DNA from 4 places in the Labrys neptuniae genome. Region 1 is predicted to be linked to each of the others. Evidence: predicted binding sites of a transcription regulator. Region 1 holds the regulator's gene; each other region holds the start of a gene.
What was found. Region 1 encodes LexA, which represses DNA repair genes until DNA is damaged. Its sites were predicted from a motif close to TGTTCNNNNTGTGTTCNG; they were not measured.
Positions count from the first base shown of each region.

Region 2: ABXS05_RS11390 (ImuA family protein) is a predicted target of LexA. The motif match lies at 2,190-2,207, and genes of this name have one in related genera.
Region 3: uvrA (excinuclease ABC subunit UvrA) is a predicted target of LexA. The motif match lies at 2,043-2,060, and genes of this name have one in related genera.
Region 4: ABXS05_RS01280 (2'-5' RNA ligase family protein) is a predicted target of LexA. The motif match lies at 2,040-2,057, and genes of this name have one in related genera.

Region 1 is NZ_JBFNQD010000001.1:801,414-805,609, forward strand. It holds gene trpC (indole-3-glycerol phosphate synthase TrpC) at 1-263, shown strand, start outside; gene moaC (cyclic pyranopterin monophosphate synthase MoaC) at 260-763, shown strand; gene ABXS05_RS03910 (molybdopterin molybdotransferase MoeA) at 760-1,980, shown strand; gene lexA (transcriptional repressor LexA) at 2,093-2,815, shown strand; gene ABXS05_RS03920 (pentapeptide repeat-containing protein) at 2,844-3,527, shown strand; gene ABXS05_RS03925 (TOBE domain-containing protein) at 3,639-3,845, opposite strand; gene ABXS05_RS03930 (hypothetical protein) at 4,062-4,196, opposite strand, start outside.
Region 2 is NZ_JBFNQD010000003.1:129,920-134,115, reverse strand. It holds gene ABXS05_RS11395 (Y-family DNA polymerase) at 1-1,465, opposite strand, end outside; gene ABXS05_RS11390 (ImuA family protein) at 1,380-2,165, opposite strand; gene ABXS05_RS11385 (SulP family inorganic anion transporter) at 2,328-3,812, opposite strand; sul1 at 3,882-3,937, opposite strand; gene ABXS05_RS11380 (ABC transporter permease) at 4,046-4,196, opposite strand, start outside.
Region 3 is NZ_JBFNQD010000001.1:513,235-517,430, forward strand. It holds gene ABXS05_RS02380 (DUF2938 domain-containing protein) at 1-140, opposite strand, end outside; gene ABXS05_RS02385 (regulatory protein RecX) at 206-736, opposite strand; gene ABXS05_RS02390 (HAD-IA family hydrolase) at 869-1,525, shown strand; gene arfB (alternative ribosome rescue aminoacyl-tRNA hydrolase ArfB) at 1,566-1,991, opposite strand; gene uvrA (excinuclease ABC subunit UvrA) at 2,136-4,196, shown strand, end outside.
Region 4 is NZ_JBFNQD010000001.1:281,984-286,179, forward strand. It holds gene ABXS05_RS01260 (SDR family oxidoreductase) at 1-555, shown strand, start outside; gene ABXS05_RS01265 (ArsR/SmtB family transcription factor) at 745-1,074, shown strand; gene ABXS05_RS01270 (SRPBCC family protein) at 1,071-1,538, shown strand; gene ABXS05_RS01275 (GFA family protein) at 1,554-1,967, shown strand; gene ABXS05_RS01280 (2'-5' RNA ligase family protein) at 2,094-2,702, shown strand; gene ABXS05_RS01285 (YdeI/OmpD-associated family protein) at 2,717-3,316, shown strand; gene ABXS05_RS01290 (APH(3') family aminoglycoside O-phosphotransferase) at 3,349-4,131, opposite strand.

The DNA of each region.
Region 1 (4,196 bases):
TCACGCTCGATGTCGGCATGATCGGCATCAACAATCGCGATCTCAACGACTTTGTCACCCGCCTGGAGACGACCGAGACACTGGCGCCGCTGGTGCCCGGCGATCGTCTCCTGGTCGGCGAAAGCGGCATCTTCACACCCGGCGACGTCCAGCGCCTGCAGAAGGCTGATGTGAACACCTTCCTGGTGGGCGAGAGCCTGATGCGCCAGGCCGACGTCGCCGCCGCCACGCGTGCCCTGCTGTCTGTGGACCAGGCGGCATGAGCCGGCAAAATACGAATCCTAGCCTTACCCATCTCGACGCCTCCGGCGAGGCGAACATGGTCGATGTTTCGCAAAAGGCCGTGACGAGCCGCACCGCAATTGCCGAAGGGCGGGTGGTGATGCAGCGCGAGACGCTCGACCTCGTCTTGTCGGGTGATGCCAAGAAAGGTGATGTTCGCGCCACGGCCCGCATCGCCGGTATCATGGCCGCCAAGAAAACCCATGAACTCATTCCGCTCTGCCACCCGCTGCTCCTCAGCAAGGTCGCCGTCGAGATCGAGCCCGACACCGCTCTGCCCGGTCTGACGGTGCGGGCGACAGCCAAGGTCGCGGGTCAGACCGGCGTGGAGATGGAAGCGCTGACCGCTGTTTCCGTCGCCTGCCTGACCATCTATGACATGGTCAAAGCCGCCGACCGGGGCATGCGCATCGAGGCGATCAGGCTCGTAGAGAAGTCCGGCGGCAAATCCGGCGATTGGCATGCGGAGGAAAATCCATGAGCCTGCTTCCCGTCGCGGACGCGCTGGCCAAGGTGGTTGCCGGCGTCACCCCGCTTCCTGTCGAAACCGTGCCACTGCACGCCACGCGCGGACGCGTGCTTGCTTCCGCCATCACCGCGCTGAGAACCCAGCCCGGTTTCAACGCCTCGGCCATGGACGGCTATGCAGTACGCGTGGATGACGCCAAGCAGGGAGCCAGCCTCGAATTGATCGGCGAGTCTGCCGCCGGGCATGGCTATGCCGGTCGGGTCGGCGAGAACCAGGCCGTGCGCATCTTTACGGGCGCGCCCGTACCTGACGGCGCCGACACCGTGGTGATCCAGGAACAGACCCGGCGCGACGGCAATCGCGTCATCCTGGAGGCCACGGCCAAGCCCGGCCAGCATATCCGGGGCCGCGGACTGGATTTTGCCGAAGGCCGTGAGGCCCTGAGGCCTGGAACCGTCATCGGCCCCCGCGATATCGCCCTCGCCGCCGCAATGAACCACCCTGGTCTGCCGGTCCACCGCCGCCCCAAGGTCGCCATCCTCGCCACCGGCGACGAACTGGTATTGCCCGGCCAGGCCATCGGCGAAAACCAGATCGTTGCCTCCAACAATTTCGCCATCCGCGCCCTTGTCGAGGCCGAAGGCGGCGAAGTGCTCGACCTCGGCATCGCCAGCGACGACTTCCCGGCCCTGGAAGCCGCCATCAAGCGAGCTCGCGCCGAAAAGGCCGATGTGCTCGTCACCATCGGTGGCGCCTCCGTCGGCGATCACGATCTGATCCAGACCGCGTTGACCCGCGAAGGCATGCGGCTAGGCTTCTGGAAAATCGCGATGCGGCCAGGCAAGCCGCTGCTGCATGGGCGGCTCGGCGCCATGCACATCCTCGGACTGCCGGGCAATCCGGTCTCCTCCGTGGTTTGCGGCGTCCTCTTCCTGGTGCCGCTGCTGCGCGCGTTGCTTGGCCGTTCCGACGCCGGCCCGCCACGCCGCAAGGCCGTCTTTGCCCGCTCCTGGCCGGCCAACGATGTCCGCGAGGATTATATACGGGCCCGCTTCCTGCTTGACGATACGTCAGACATCCTCAAGGTAGAGCCATTGGCACTGCAGGATTCGTCGCTCGTCAGCGTGATGCAGCATGCCGACTGCCTGGTGATCCGGCCGCCCTTCGCACCCGAAGCAAAGGCGGGTGAGACCTGCGAGATCATCGATCTCCGTGCGGCCGGCTATTGACCACGTCTTTAACCTGAACTTCATTGTTGCAGAACACAGTAGGAACATGTAGCACTGTTCTTGTTTTGTTTACACCTTCACCGTGATTCGCGGCCGCCACGACGGGATAGCCATGCTGACCAAGAAACAACATGAATTGCTTCGGTTCATTCATGAGCGCCTGAAGGAACAGGGTGTGCCTCCTTCCTTCGATGAGATGAAGGAAGCACTGGACCTCAGGTCCAAGTCCGGCATTCACCGCCTGATCATGGCGCTGGAGGAGCGTGGCTTCATTCGGCGCCTGCCCAACCGCGCCCGTGCGCTGGAAGTGGTGCGCTTGCCCGAATCGGCGGTGCCGAGCGGTGGCGGCCTGTCGCTCGCCTCTTCCCAGCGTGGTTTCCGCCCCAATGTAATCGAGGGCAATCTCGGCAAGGTTCGCCCCGTCAGGCCTGAAATTGACGACGAGGTCGGCCGGCCGGTCCTCGTCCCGGTGATGGGGCGTATCGCCGCCGGCACGCCGGTCTCCGCCATCCAGTCCAAGAGCCACACCATCAGCGTCACGCCGGAAATGTTGTCCTCCGGCGATCATTTCGCCCTGGAAGTGCGCGGCGATTCCATGATCGAAGCCGGTATCTTCGACAATGACACCGTGCTTATCCGCCGCCAGGACCACGCCGATACCGGCGACATCGTCGTGGCACTGATCGACGACGAGGAGGCGACACTCAAGCGCCTGCGCAAGCGCGGAGCCTCCATCGCACTGGAGGCCGCCAATCCGGCCTATGAAACCCGTATCTTCGGGCCCGACCGGGTGCAGATCCAGGGCAAGCTGGTCGGTTTGTTCCGTCGCTATTGAGCGTGGCCGACATCGTGGCTTGCCGGCTATGAACGCGCTTCGCGCGATCGCGAACTGCAGCTTGCGGCGCCGCGATGTCGAAAACCTGCTCGCGGCGAAGCTTCCGCATTCCCTCGTCGATTGCGAGATGGAGGAGTGCGATCTTTCGCGTCTCGATCTCTCTCATTGGGCCTTCGAGCGCTGCAGGCTCAGAAACGCCAAGCTGGTCGGCGCCAGGCTTGCCAATACACTCTGGCGCAACTGCAAAGCGAGCGGCGCCGATTTCCGTGGCACGGACCTGGAGGAAGCGGCGTTCCGCACCGGTGATTACAGCAATACCAGCTTCCGGCGCGCCAAGGCGGCCTCGACGGCTTTTACCGGTTGCAAGCTGACCGGGGCGGACCTCTCCGAAACCTCGGGGCTGGGGCTGGTTTTCGAGGAAGTTCTGCTGATGTCGGCCAAGCTGCCGGCCTTTTCCTTCCGGAAGAGCGTGCTGCGTCGCCTCGACTTCACCCAGGCCGATTTGCGCCAATGTGATTTTCGCGAGGCGATCTTCGAGGAATGCAGTCTGCGTGATGCCAATCTTGTCGATGCTCGCTTCGAGGGTGCCGACTTGCGCGGTGCCGATCTCGGCGGGCTGAAGCTGGCAGACACCCGTTATTTCAAGGGCGCCACGATCTCGAAAGGCCAGGCCGGCCAATTGCTGGCCGAACTGGGCTTGCGGATTGCCTGAGAGAACCTCCGGAATTCGCAGGCTAATCCGCTCGACACCAGGCAACCAGGAGTGCTCGAACCACTATTCGCCCGAGCACCGCCGAAGGTCGTCATGAACCGGGAAGACAGGTCAGTCGACAGCAATCATGACGTCTGAGGCCTTGATGACGGCATAGGCATTCTGGCCGGGCTTGAGATTGAGGTCGTCGACGGCCTCATTGGTGATCGACGCAGTAATGATGGTGCCGTTGACCTCGAGCTGGATGTGGGAGGTCGTCTGCCCCTTCGTCACGCTCTTGATCGTGCCCTTGATCTGGTTGCGGGCGCTGATTTTCATGAAACTTCCCTTGGCGACGCGAAAGACGCGATCATCATCATTCCTGAAGCAATGTCCACCGGCAAATACTGGTGAAATTAGCGTGGCGGTGGCCCCTTCCAGACGGCGGGTACGATCGGGGTAACCGCCTCAAAACGCGCGATCGTTACCCCGAAAATTGCGGGCGGAGGCCCATGGGGCCGCCACCTTCTCGCTCAGACGCGATGCAGCCAACGCTCAGGTGAGGCCGATGATGTCGCTGCTTTGCAAATTGACCGTGCCCTGGATCGCGATCTGAAAATCCGCCTTCTTGTCACCATTTATATCGCCCTGCAGCATGGTCTGCCCACCCTGGAAGATATAACGCAGTTC
Region 2 (4,196 bases), on a different contig from region 1:
GCAGGGCCGGGGGAGCCGCTTCCCACCAGGGACCGGCGATGCGCTCCGGCCCCTGCAGTGCGGTGATGCGATGGGACGAGCCACGCCAACGGACATGGTCGGGCAGGCCTTCCGGGCTGGTCGCAAGAATCTGCAGGGGCTCGGGCTGGTCGAGGAACAGAGGCGGCCGCTGATGCGAGCCATCGGCCGCCGGCCAAGTTGGCTCGGGATCGGCGGCATCGCGTGCCTCCTCGGCAAAGGCCGGATCGTGCCGGGCGACGGGATGGAGCCGCTGTACGCTGCCGGGGCCGAGGCGCTGGCGGAGGGCGTCGATCAACTCGGCCCGGCGTTCGGCGGCATCGGCCGGCGGCGCATCCCGGCGTCCTTCCTTGAGGGACAGGCGGCTCTGACGCTGGCCGAATTTCTCGGTGACGGTGGCGGTCAGGCTGATGGTCTCGAAGCCGAAGCCGGCATCGATGGTCTCGCCCAGCCGTTCCAGGTCGAGCTCCACCAGCCTGGCGATATGGGCCGGATCGCGCGTGGCGGCGGCAAGGCCGATATGGATGGTGCGCACCTCGCCATCGACCCGGAACAGGCGCAACTGCAAGGCGCGTGCTGCCACCCCGCCCGCGACGAGGGCCGGAACCAGGTCCTGCATCAGGCGGGCGGCGACATGCACCACGGCCGCCTGGCTCACCACCGGCTCGAGGAGCTGGCGGCTGCGATGATAGAGCGGCGGCGGCTCGATCAAGGCGAGGGCTTCCTCACGCCGCCCCATGGCCTGGTCGAGGCGCTTGAGCAGGATCGCATCGAAACGCGCGGCGAAGGGGGCGCGCGGCTTGCCAATGAGATCGCCGATGCGGGTGAAGCCGAGGCGGCGCAGGGTCTGGACCGTTGCCTCGCCAAGGCGCAGGGCCGCCAAGGGCAGATCGGCAAGAACCGGGCCGGGATCGCCGTCCTCGGCGATGACAGTGCCGTTCTGGGCATGGAAGCGGGAGAGTGCCCAGGCCGCGCCGGGTGTGTCGGCCAGCGCCACGCGCGCGCCGAGGCGAAGATGGCGCAGGCGCTTGACGATGTCGGCGAGCAGGGCCTGTTCGCCGCCCGCCAGATGGCTAGCGCCGGTGACGTCGAGGAACAGGCCGTCGGCCCCGTCAGCTTCGCGATAAAGAGCCACGGAGGGTGTATAGCGCATCGCCCATAGGCCGAGCCGGTGCAGGGCCCTGGCATCGGCCTCCGGCATGGCCGGGCGGGTCTGCAGCCCCGGCACCTTGGCTCTCGCATCGGCGACCAGCCCGCCCGCGGCAAGGCCCTCGATCTCGGCCGGCTTGCTGGCGGCGGCAATGCGCGGGCCTCCGGCGGCATCGACCGTCAGGACGAAGGGGTAATGAGCATCGATCGTATCAAGCGACCTTGGCGCGTTGCTCTGGGCGACGAGAAAGCGCTGGATCGGCCAGCGTGGCAGATAGATCGAGACGATGCGAGGCATGGTCATACTCCATGAGCCAGGATCCGCTTTGCCCGTTGCGGCTGCGCTCGAGCCGAACGTGCCAGCGCCAGGCGGTGAGAAGGCCGAAACGATCGCGCGGCCCGGCGGCCGCGCCGATGCGCCAGCGGGTGATCGCGGCCAGGGAAGGCGCGGCCAAAGGCGGGCGCAGAAGGAAGAGAGGACAGGGGGCGGAGGCTGCCGCGAGCTGGAGGCGTCGGCTGGTGGCGGCGTCCATGCCGCCGCCCGTCACGGCTGCCACCGCCGCGGCGGCGCCGGAGCGCAGGATTTCCTCCATGGCCCAGGCGGCCTCGGTCTCGTCGCCGGCCGCGGCCATGATGAGCCCGGCGGGGTCGAGGCCGAGGGCGTTGAGGCCGTGGCCGTAGAGCCGCCCGAGGCCGGCCAGGCCGCGCGGCGAGGTCACCAGCCAGACCATGCCCTTGGCCTGGCGCAGGGACAGGCGGGAGGCGAGGAAACCCAGTGCGCAGCCATTGTCGAAAATGGTTTGCGGCGCAATTTCATGCAGGCCGTCCAAGGCGAGGCCGCCACCCGGCAGGCGCGCGTCGATCGCCCCGATGCCAAAAGGCAGCACGCCGGCATCGGCATGCACATGGTCGAGCCGGGGCAGCAGGGCACGCAATTCCGCCAGCTTCTCGGCTCGTTGGCCGGCGAGGACAGAAGGAGGGGGAACGCGTATCGTCATGGCTATGATCCGTTTCGCTCAGACTAGAACAAAACAAGAACATTTCAAGCAGAGTCTTTGATCGCGCTCCATCGGGGCGGGAAAGAGCCCGGCATGGTAAAGGGACTCTTCCATCACGAGATGGCAGAGTCCCCTGATTTCAAAGGCCTTACGAAGCGCGCTTCAATGCGAGGGCAGGGAGCGGGGCTGGCCTTCCTTGTCGTGCACGGCGAAGCGTTCCACCAGGGTGGCGCTGGCCTCGTTGAGGCCGACGACCTCGACCTCGCGCCCGTGGCGGCGCGCCTTGAGGACGATGCGGTCGAGTGCGCCGACCGCCGAGATGTCCCAGAAATGCGCCGCCCCGACGTCGATGACGATCCGCTCGACGGGTTCCTGCACATCGACGGCGTCGCTGAAGGTGCCTGCCGAGGCGAAGAAGATCTGGCCTTCGACCCGGTAGACGCGCTCCTTGCCGTCGGCCGAGAGGGTCGAGCGCACGCGGCTGAGGCGCGAGACCTTGCCGGCGAAGAACACGCCCGACAGGAGCACGCCAACCAGCACGCCCTTGGCGAGGTCGGCCGTTACAACCACGGTGCCGACGGTTGCCAGCATCACCACCGAGGAAGGCACGGGGTTGCTGCGCAATTGCAGGAGCGAGCGCCAGGAGAAGGTGTTGATCGAGACCATGATCATCACCGCCGTCAGGGCGGCGACCGGCACGATGGCGAGCAGATCCTGCAGCGCCACCAGCAGGATCAGGAGAAAGCCACCGGCCACCAGCGAGGACAGGCGGCCGCGCGCACCGGAGGACACGTTGATCACCGACTGGCCGATCATGGCGCAGCCGCCCATGCCGCCGAACAGGGCCGAGGCCATGTTCGCGATACCCTGGCCGGCGCATTCGCGGTTCTTGTTGCTCGGCGTATCCGTCATGTCGTCGACGATCTGCGCAGTGAGCAGGGATTCGAGCAGGCCCACGGCCGCCAGAGTGAGCGCCACCGGTGTCAGGATCCGTAGCGTTTCCAGCGTCAGCGGCACCTCAGGCAGACCGAAGCTCGGCAAAGTGGAGGGAAGCTCGCCCAGATGGGCCACCGTGCGCACGTCCAGCCCGAAACCCCAGGCGATGGCAGTGAGCACGGCGATCGCGACCAGAGGTGCCGGAATGGCTCTGGTGACATAGGGAAACAGATAGATGATGGCGAGGCCGAGGGCGATCAGGCCATAGGTTGCCACCGGTACATGCACGAGCTCGGGCAGCTGGGCCAGGAAGATCAGGATCGCCAGGGCGTTGACGAAGCCCGTCATCACCGATTGGGAGACGAAGCGCATCAGCCGGCCGAGCTTGAGGAAGCCGGCGATGATCTGGAACGCGCCCATCAGGATGGTGGCCGCGAACAGATATTGCAAGCCGTGGTCGCGTACGAGGCCCGTCATCAGCACGGCGGTGGAGGCGGTGGCCGCCGAGATCATGGCGGGGCGCCCGCCGGTGAAGGCGATCACGCAGGCGATCACCACGGAGGCGTAGAGGCCGACCTTGGGGTCGACGCCCGCGATCACCGAAAAGCCGATGGCTTCGGGGATCAGGGCAAGGGCGACGACGATGCCCGAAAGCACGTCGCCACGCGGATTGGAAAACCATTCCCGGGAATAGGCAGACAATTTGTTCATGAGAAAATTCGCAAGGGACATGCGGCCATACCCGCTGAAACGGGTTGGATGATGCTGTCGCGCCATTTGCGTTATCCGGCGGATCGGCGGCCGGAAGAGCCACCCGGAATTTCACCGGGTCCTTCTGAATGGCCTCCTTCTAGCGGCAAGGCGCAGGCCGAGGCAAGGCGAAAGGCAGTGCCGGCCGCATTTTGTTGTGGCCGGCAGCAAATCGAGGGCGGCCGTTTTTGCGCTCAGCGCTCCTCCTTGCGGAAGGGCTTGAGCAGGGCAGCCGGCGCCACCGCGTTGCGCGACATCATCGCCATGGCGACGATGGTGAGCAGGAAGGGCAGCATCAGGAAGATCTGGTAGGGGATATGCCCCAGGCCCACCGCCTGCAGGCGC
Region 3 (4,196 bases), 290 kb from region 1:
AGATGCCAGAACCAACGGCCGACAGGCGCCCAGTTCGGCAGGTTCTCACCGAAGAATTTGTGCAGCAGGATCGCCCATAGATCCATCAGGATCGTTGCACCAACGCCGATCGCAACGCCGCGCCAGAAAAGTTCGAACATGCCGATTCCGCCAAGAGGACTGTATTCATCATACAAAACACGCTGCGCTCGGCAGACGCAAGATTTCAAATTTCGAGAAGAGCGCGGATTTCGTCGGGATCCGCGATGATGATGCGGCGTGCCAGCGAAACGGCAAAGCCACCGCGTGCCAATATAGCGATTTCCCGTTCGATCTCGGCTTCCTTGTCCGTCCGGCGCCAGGGACCGATGCGCCGGCGCTGTGCCAGCCGTGCAGCAGCCCTTTCTTCGGCTGCGTCACTTTCCTCTCCCGCAAGAGCCTCAGCCACCAAAGTGCGATCGACGCCCTTGGCAGCCAGGGCAGCGCCGATCCGGCGCGCCGAAAGGCCCCGGCTGCGTCCGGCGTGAAGGCGTGCCTCCACAAAACTGGCGTCGTCGATGAAACCGAGCTGCCGGCAATAGCCGATCGTGCGCTCGATCAGGTCGGCGACGTCAGCTTCCGGACCCAATTTGCGGCGTGCCCTTCGCTGCAGGACCTGACGGAGGTTGGCGACGCTGGTCGATCGCTGGCCGAGATAATGGAGCGCGGACTTGCGCATCCAGCTTTCTTCGCGGCTCAGCGACGGGATGATGGACATGGCAGCCTCGAATCGTTGGAAAGAACTTGCCGGAACTCGTGGCCACGCGCCATCATCCCCCCGCTCGGACCTGGCTTGACAAGAATCGCGGCACGCCGGCCTCTGCACGTCTTCTTGGATCAGGCGGTTCCCATGTCCTTCTCTCTGGTGATTTTCGATTGCGATGGTGTTCTCGTCGACAGCGAGATCCTGTCGGCCGAAGTCGAGGCCGAGGCCTTGTCGGCCCTCGGCGTAAAAGTCACCGCGCATGACGTGATGCAGCGTTTCCTCGGCCTGACCCAGGAGGCCTTGGAGGAGCGCTTCGAGCACGATTTCGGACTCAAGCTGCCGCCGAACCATGCCGAAACCACGCGCAGTATGCTGCGAGCGGCCTATGTAGAGCGTCTGGAACCCATTCCAGGCGTGCGCGACGTGCTCCAAAGCCTGCCTATGCCCTTTTGCGTCGCCTCCAACAGCCCACCTGCCAAGCTTGGTCTCGGCCTCAGCATCACCAACCTGTTCGAACTGGTCTATCCCAACATCTTCAGCGCGAAGCTGGTGGCGCGGGGGAAACCGGCGCCGGATCTGTTTCTCCATGCGGCAAAGGCGCTCGGCGCGGATCCCGCCGACACCGTCGTGGTCGAAGACAGCGTGGTCGGCGTCAAGGCAGCAAAGGCCGCGGGCATGACGGCGATCGGCTTCGTCGGCGGCCTGCACCATATGCCCCCCAGCGAGGAAACCCTGGTAGCGGCCGGCGCCGATCACATCGCCGAGACGATGGACGAGGTGAAGGCGCTGATCCTGGCATGAGCCAGGATGATGGCGGTCGGTAGCGGCGCGCTTCCAGATCTCAATCCATCGAAATCTTGCTGCCGCGTAGCGATTTGACGTTCGAGCGACGCGATTTCGACTCAAGCCGCCGCGCCTTGGCGGCTTTGGAGGGCTTGGTCGCCTTGCGGGGTGGCGGTGGCGGCGTCGCCGCCTCGCGCAGAAGCGCAACCAGCCTCTCGCGGGCATCTTCGCGATTACGCTCCTGGGTGCGGAAACGCTGGGCAAGAATGACGACAACCCCATCCTGCGTCAGCTTGCGCCCGGCGAGCCTCTGAGCCCGGATCGCAACCTCATTGGGGAGTGAAGGCGAAGTGCGGATGTCGAAACGCAATTGCACCGCCGTCGACAGCTTGTTGACGTTCTGTCCGCCAGGGCCGGAGGAGCGTACGAAATCCTCGACGATCTCGCGCTCATCGATGGACAGAGTTGGTGTGATCTCGATCATCCGGCCTGCATAGCGTATGGCTTGGCGCGCCGCCGCTAATTTCTGCGGATAAGTTCACGAATTGTTCTTGTCTTTTCGTACACCCTCCTTCAATTTGCGAGCCAAAGCGCCTATCTCAGGCTGAAAGCCCACAGGATCGTCCGTATGTCTGGCCGCCCCACCTCCGGCAGCGCTGTTCCATCGCCTGCCGATCGCCGCTTCATTACCGTGCGCGGCGCTCGCGAGCACAATCTCAAGAATGTCGATCTCGAAATCCCGCGCGACAAGCTGGTAGTCTTTACCGGCCTTTCCGGCTCGGGCAAGTCGTCGCTTGCCTTCGATACCATCTATGCCGAAGGGCAGCGCCGCTATGTCGAGAGCCTGTCGGCCTATGCGCGCCAGTTCCTCGAGATGATGCAGAAGCCGGACGTCGACCAGATCGACGGCCTGTCGCCCGCCATCTCGATCGAGCAGAAGACCACATCGCGCAATCCGCGCTCGACGGTGGCGACGGTCACCGAAATCTATGACTATATGCGCCTGCTCTGGGCCCGCATCGGCATTCCCTATTCGCCGGCGACCGGCCTGCCCATCGAAAGCCAGACGGTCAGCCAAATGGTGGACCGGGTCATGGCTATGCCGGAAGGCACCCGCCTGTTCCTGCTCGCCCCCGTCGTGCGTGGGCGCAAGGGCGAATACCGCAAGGAGCTCGCCGATTTCCTCAAGCGCGGCTTCCAGCGCGTCAAGATCGACGGCACCTTCTACGAGATCGCCGACGCCCCTGCCCTCGACAAGAAGCTCAAGCATGACCTCGACGTGGTGGTGGACCGCATCGTGGTGCGCGCCGACATCGCCAGCCGTCTGGCCGACTCCTTCGAAACGGCGCTCGAACTCGCCGACGGCATTGCCGTGGTCGAGCTCGCCGACCAGAAGGAGGCCGACGGCTCGCCCAAGCGCGTGATGTTCAGCCAGAAATTTGCCTGCCCCGTCTCCGGCTTCACCATTCCGGAGATCGAGCCGCGGCTGTTCTCCTTCAACAATCCCTTCGGTGCCTGCCCGTCCTGCGACGGGATCGGCACCGAGATGACGGTCGATCCCGTGCTGGTGGTGCCTGACGAGACATTGTCGCTGCGCAAGGGCGCGCTGGCGCCCTGGGCGAAGTCGACCAGCCCCTATTACAGCCAGACGGTCGACGCGCTCGCCAAACATTACAAATTCGGCGTGACCACGCCCTGGAAGGACCTGCCGGAAAAGGTGCAGCAGGTGTTCCTCTACGGTTCGGGCGAGGAACAGATCGTCTTTTCCTTTGATGACGGCCTGCGCTCCTATGAGACCCGCAAGGCTTTCGAAGGCGTGGTGACCAATCTGGAGCGGCGCTGGAAGGAGACAGATTCCGAACAGGCCCGCGAGGACATTTCGCGCTTCATGGCGAACACGCCATGCAAGGCCTGCGCCGGCTTTCGCCTCAAGCCCGAATCCCTGGCGGTAAAGGTCACGCACAAGCATATCGGCGAGATCTCGGCGATGTCGGTGCGCCAGGCCCAGCACTGGTTCGAAGCGCTGCCGGCCGAGCTCAACACCAAGCAGAACGAGATCGCTGTTCGCATCCTCAAGGAGATTCGCGAGCGCCTGCGCTTCCTGGTCGATGTCGGCCTGGATTACCTGACGCTTGCCCGCAATTCCGGTACGCTCTCGGGCGGTGAGAGCCAGCGCATCCGCCTCGCCTCGCAGATCGGATCCGGCCTCAGCGGCGTGCTCTATGTGCTGGACGAGCCTTCCATCGGCCTGCACCAGCGCGACAACGAGCGCCTGCTCGAAACGCTGCGGCGCCTGCGCGAACTCGGCAACACCGTCATCGTGGTGGAGCATGACGAGGATGCCATCCTGCAGGCCGATCATGTCGTCGATGTAGGTCCGGGCGCGGGCGTGCATGGCGGGCGAGTCGTAGCCCAGGGCACGCCGGCCGAGGTGATGGCCAATCCGGCTTCCCTCACCGGCAAATATCTGACCGGCCAGCTCTCGGTCCCCATGCCGACCGAACGGCGCCGGCGCCAGAAGGGCAAGGCGCTGAAGCTCACCGGCGCCCGCGGCAACAATCTCAAGGATGTCTCGGTCGAGGTGCCGCTCGGCCTGTTCACCTGCGTCACCGGCGTTTCCGGCGGTGGCAAGTCGACCCTGCTGATCGATACCATCTACAAGGCCGTCGCCCGCAAGCTAAACGGCGCG
Region 4 (4,196 bases), 520 kb from region 1:
GACGCTGCGGGCCCGATCGATGTACTCGTGAACAATGCCGGCGTGGGCGGTGTGGGCGCGTTCGAAGCCATGCCGATGTCGCTGATCCGCCAGCTCATCGAGACCAACACGATCGGTGTCATGGCCATGTGCCGGGCACTCATCCCGCAAATGCGTGCACGTCGTGCGGGTACCATCGTCAACGTGACATCGAGCGTAACGCTCGGCGAGTTTCCGCTCGCTGCCGCCTACACCGCGTCCAAGCAGGCAGTCGAAGGGTTCTCGGGCTCGCTCGCTCATGAGCTCGGTCATTTCGGGGTGCAGGTCAAGCTCGTCGAGCCCGGCTATGCTCCGACCACCCGGTTCGGCACCAATGCCATCGTGCCGGTCGAAGATTTGCTCCCCGGGGACTATGCCGAGTTTGCGCGGCCAATTCTCGAGGCCTTCGCGAAGCCGGCCATGACCACGCGGGAGAGTGACGTTGCGCAGGCTGTGTGGGCCGCTGTCCACGACACCTCCGGCCGGCTCCGTTTCCCCGCCGGGGCGGATGCCGTAGCTCTGGCGCAAGCGGGCTGACTGGGTTTCGCCCCAGACTTTGGGCGGGAACGCGACGAGCGCCTGCCTTCTCGATGTTGCCTGTATGTGGGGCGACGCTCCGGGCCGTTGAAGGGGCAGGCCGCATCCCACGATGCCGCTATGCCCCTTTCTTATAAGTTCATAAACATTAGTGTTGACTAATCAATTAGCATTTGCTAATGGGTTTTCATGACAGAGACAATCGCCATCGACACCGTCATGCGCGCCCTCGCGGACCCCACGAGGCGCGCCGTGTTCGAGCGGATCGTCGGATGCGACGAGATCACCGTTGCCGAACTGACGCAGGGAAGCGGCGTCACGCAGGGCGCGGTTTCTCAGCATCTCAAGGCGTTGAAACAGGCGGGGCTCGTCGCCGAACGTCCGGAGGGGCGGAAGGTCTATTACCGGGCCGAACCCGGCGGCCTCGAGCCGCTGGCCGACTGGATGAGCCATTACAGCCTGTTCTGGCGCCAGCGCTTCGCCAATCTCAGAACCCTCTTGAAGGAGATCGATCCGTGAATGATTCAGCCTTGAAGCCGGATACGCAGGCAATCGTGGTCGACGAGATCTTCCCGCATGCTCCGGAGATCATCTGGAAAGCGCTGACCTCGGGCGATCTCATCGCCCGCTGGATGATGGCGCCTGCCGATTTCGCTGCGGTGGAAGGACAGCGTTTCACCTTTCGCACCACGCCCGCCGGCGCCTGGGACGGCGTCATCCATTGCAGGGTGCTGGACGTGAAGCCAAACGAGCGTCTCGCCTATGCCTGGCAGGGCGGCGACGAGAGCAATGCGGGCTATGGATCGCGTCTCGATACGGTGGTGACCTGGACGCTGGAGGCCGCCAAAGGCGGGACGCGGGTTCGCCTCGTCCATGCCGGCTTCGTGATGCCCAGGAACGAGACGGCTTTCAGGAATATGGGCGAGGGTTGGAAGAAGGTCCTGCGCAACCTCGGCAACGTCGTGGCCGGCAGCAAGGACTGAGGCGAGGAGGACGAGATGAGCAAGGCCTATACCGGCGGATGCGCCTGCGGTGCGATCCGCTACGAGATCACTGCCGAGCCGGTGTTCAGCAATGATTGCCAGTGCCGCGACTGCCAGCGCGAAAGTGGCACGGGGCATCAGTCCCACCTGACCTTCCCGCGGCAGAATGTGGCTCTTACGGGGGAAGGGCGGCCCTGGGAGATGGTCGCCGACAGCGGCGTCAGGAAGACCCGCTATTTCTGTCCCACCTGCGGATCGCCGGTCTATCTGACCTTCTCGTCCATGCCGCAATTTTTCGCCGTCCGTGCCACGAGCCTCGACGAGCCGGGCCGCTACAAGCCACAGGCGGTGACCTATGCCAGCGGGGGTTATGCCTGGGACCACCTCGATCCAGATTTGCCGAAATTCGAGAAAATGCCGCCGCGGTGAGGAAACTGGCCGCCTAGCGCCAGGGTGGCGGCCATTAGCCGCCTGACGACCGAATACAATGCGGTTGACCATAGTTCTCTTTTTGTTCTAGTTACGGGTAGTGCCGGTCGAGAACGCGAGGTCATCATGCAGTTGGCGTTTGACTTCTATGGCGAGCTTCCGCGCGGGCCTTTACGAAGCGAAAGACTGTTCTTCGCGGTGTTTCCCGGCGTGGAGGATGCGCTTCGGATCGAACGGTTCAGACAGGATTTTCTCAAGGCGAACCCTCTCGGCGGCAGCATGTTGCGGCCGGACCGCTTCCACGTCTCACTCCACCATGTCGGCGACTTCAAGCGCCTCAAGTCACCGCGTACCTATGCGGCGGAACTGGCCGGCGATCTCGTGCAATTGCCTGCTTTCGAGATAACACTGCATGCCATCAAGAGTTTTGGTGCGTTCCCGAAGCCGGGCAGGGCGCTACGCTACCCCCTTGTCCTACTCGGCGAGGGCGCGGGCCTGTTAGAGCTCCATGAGACATTAGGCGCAGCCATGACCAAGTTCGGTATACGTGCCTTACCGGATTTCACGCCCCATCTGACCTTGTCCTATGGCGAGAGGCCAATATCGGAACAGCGGATCGACCCAATCCCCCTTCAGATCGAAGGTTTTTGCCTGGTTCACAGCAGGTTGGGCAAGACGGAATACCGGATCATCAAGCGCTGGCCCCTGAGCGAACCCAAGCCGCTGCTGCATTAACCCAAGGAACCCTGATGCCGCCCGTCATTGTCGATCCCGCCAAGGTCCGTGAATTCGCCGATGCCGAGAGCTTCTACACCTGGCTCCGCGACCATCACGACAGCCAAAGCGAAGTCTGGATCAAGATCCACAAGGCGGGTTCGGGCCTCGCCTCGATCACGCCCAAGCAGGCGATCGACGTCGTGCTATGCTGGGGCTGGATCGATGCGGTGCGCAAGAGCTTCGATGAGCGCAGCTTCCTGCAACGCTACACGCCGCGCGGGCGCAAGAGTATCTGGAGCCGGATCAATGTCGACAATGTTGCCCGGCTGGTCGCCGAAGGGCGCATGACCGAACACGGGTTGAAGCAGGTGGAGGCGGCCAAGGCGGACGGCCGCTGGGATCGGGCCTATGAGAGCGGCAAGGACCTGAAGATTCCGGACGATCTCCAGGCTGCGATCGAGGCCGAGCCGGAAGCGCTGCAGATGCTGGCAATGCTCAGCGCACAGAACCGCTTCGCATTGGCCTTTCGCATGCACAACACCAAGACCGAGGCAGGGCGGAAGAAGAAGATCGAGGCCTTCGTCGCCATGCTCAAACGCGGCGAGACGATCTATCCGCAATCGAGGAAATGAGGCGGCGGCACCTCTGCGCACATCGCCGCGGTTCAGAAGAACTCGTCCAGCAGAAGATAGAAGGCCATGCGCTCCGGATCCGGCACGATGCCGTAGCGGGCGAGAAAACGCTCGACCTGGGTTGACCCGAAGTGATCGCCGATGCTGCGCGTCGCGAGCGCCAGGTCCTGGTGGCGATCGGCGAGCCCAGCCCGGGCACAATCGATGAAGCCGGAAAAGACGTCCTTGTCCGCCAGCAGGTTCTCCAGCGTCGCATCGCCATGCGTGACGACAAGGTCTTCCTGGCGCGGTCGCAGGGGCGACAGTTCGGCGAAGACATCGGCTGCGGTCTGGCCGGCGCGCTCCTCATCGAAATCCTCCTCGTCGACGAGGCCAGCCTTGAGCCGGGCTTCGGCCAAGGCGATGCGGCTGTCGGCGCGGTGGTCGAACGGACAACCGGTCCTGTCGATAGCATGCAGATGCCGCAGGGCGTCGGCGGCGATGTCGACCACCCGTTCCGGGGCAAGACCGGCCTGAGACGACAGGATCGTGCCTGAAATGGCACTCATTAGCAGCCAGTGTCGGCCGTCATGCCGGGTCTCCGCCAGGCGTTTCGGGCATGGGATGCCGCGGGCGCCCAGCCAGTCCAGGCGCGGTCCTTCATCCGGCAATTCAGCGAGCGGTGACAGTTCCTCGGTCTTGACGAACAGATCCGGTCTGTCCGGCGCTTCGAGGCGAAAGACGCCTGCACCGGAGGCTCCGATCGACTGGGCCTTCCAACCATAGCCTGCCAGATCGCGGCGCCAGTCGGCGGGCAGGTTCAGCGCTGATTCCATTGACGGTATCGTCCAGGTTCCATCAGGCGCCGGCAAGCCGGCTCTTGTCACTCTGGCCCGATTCC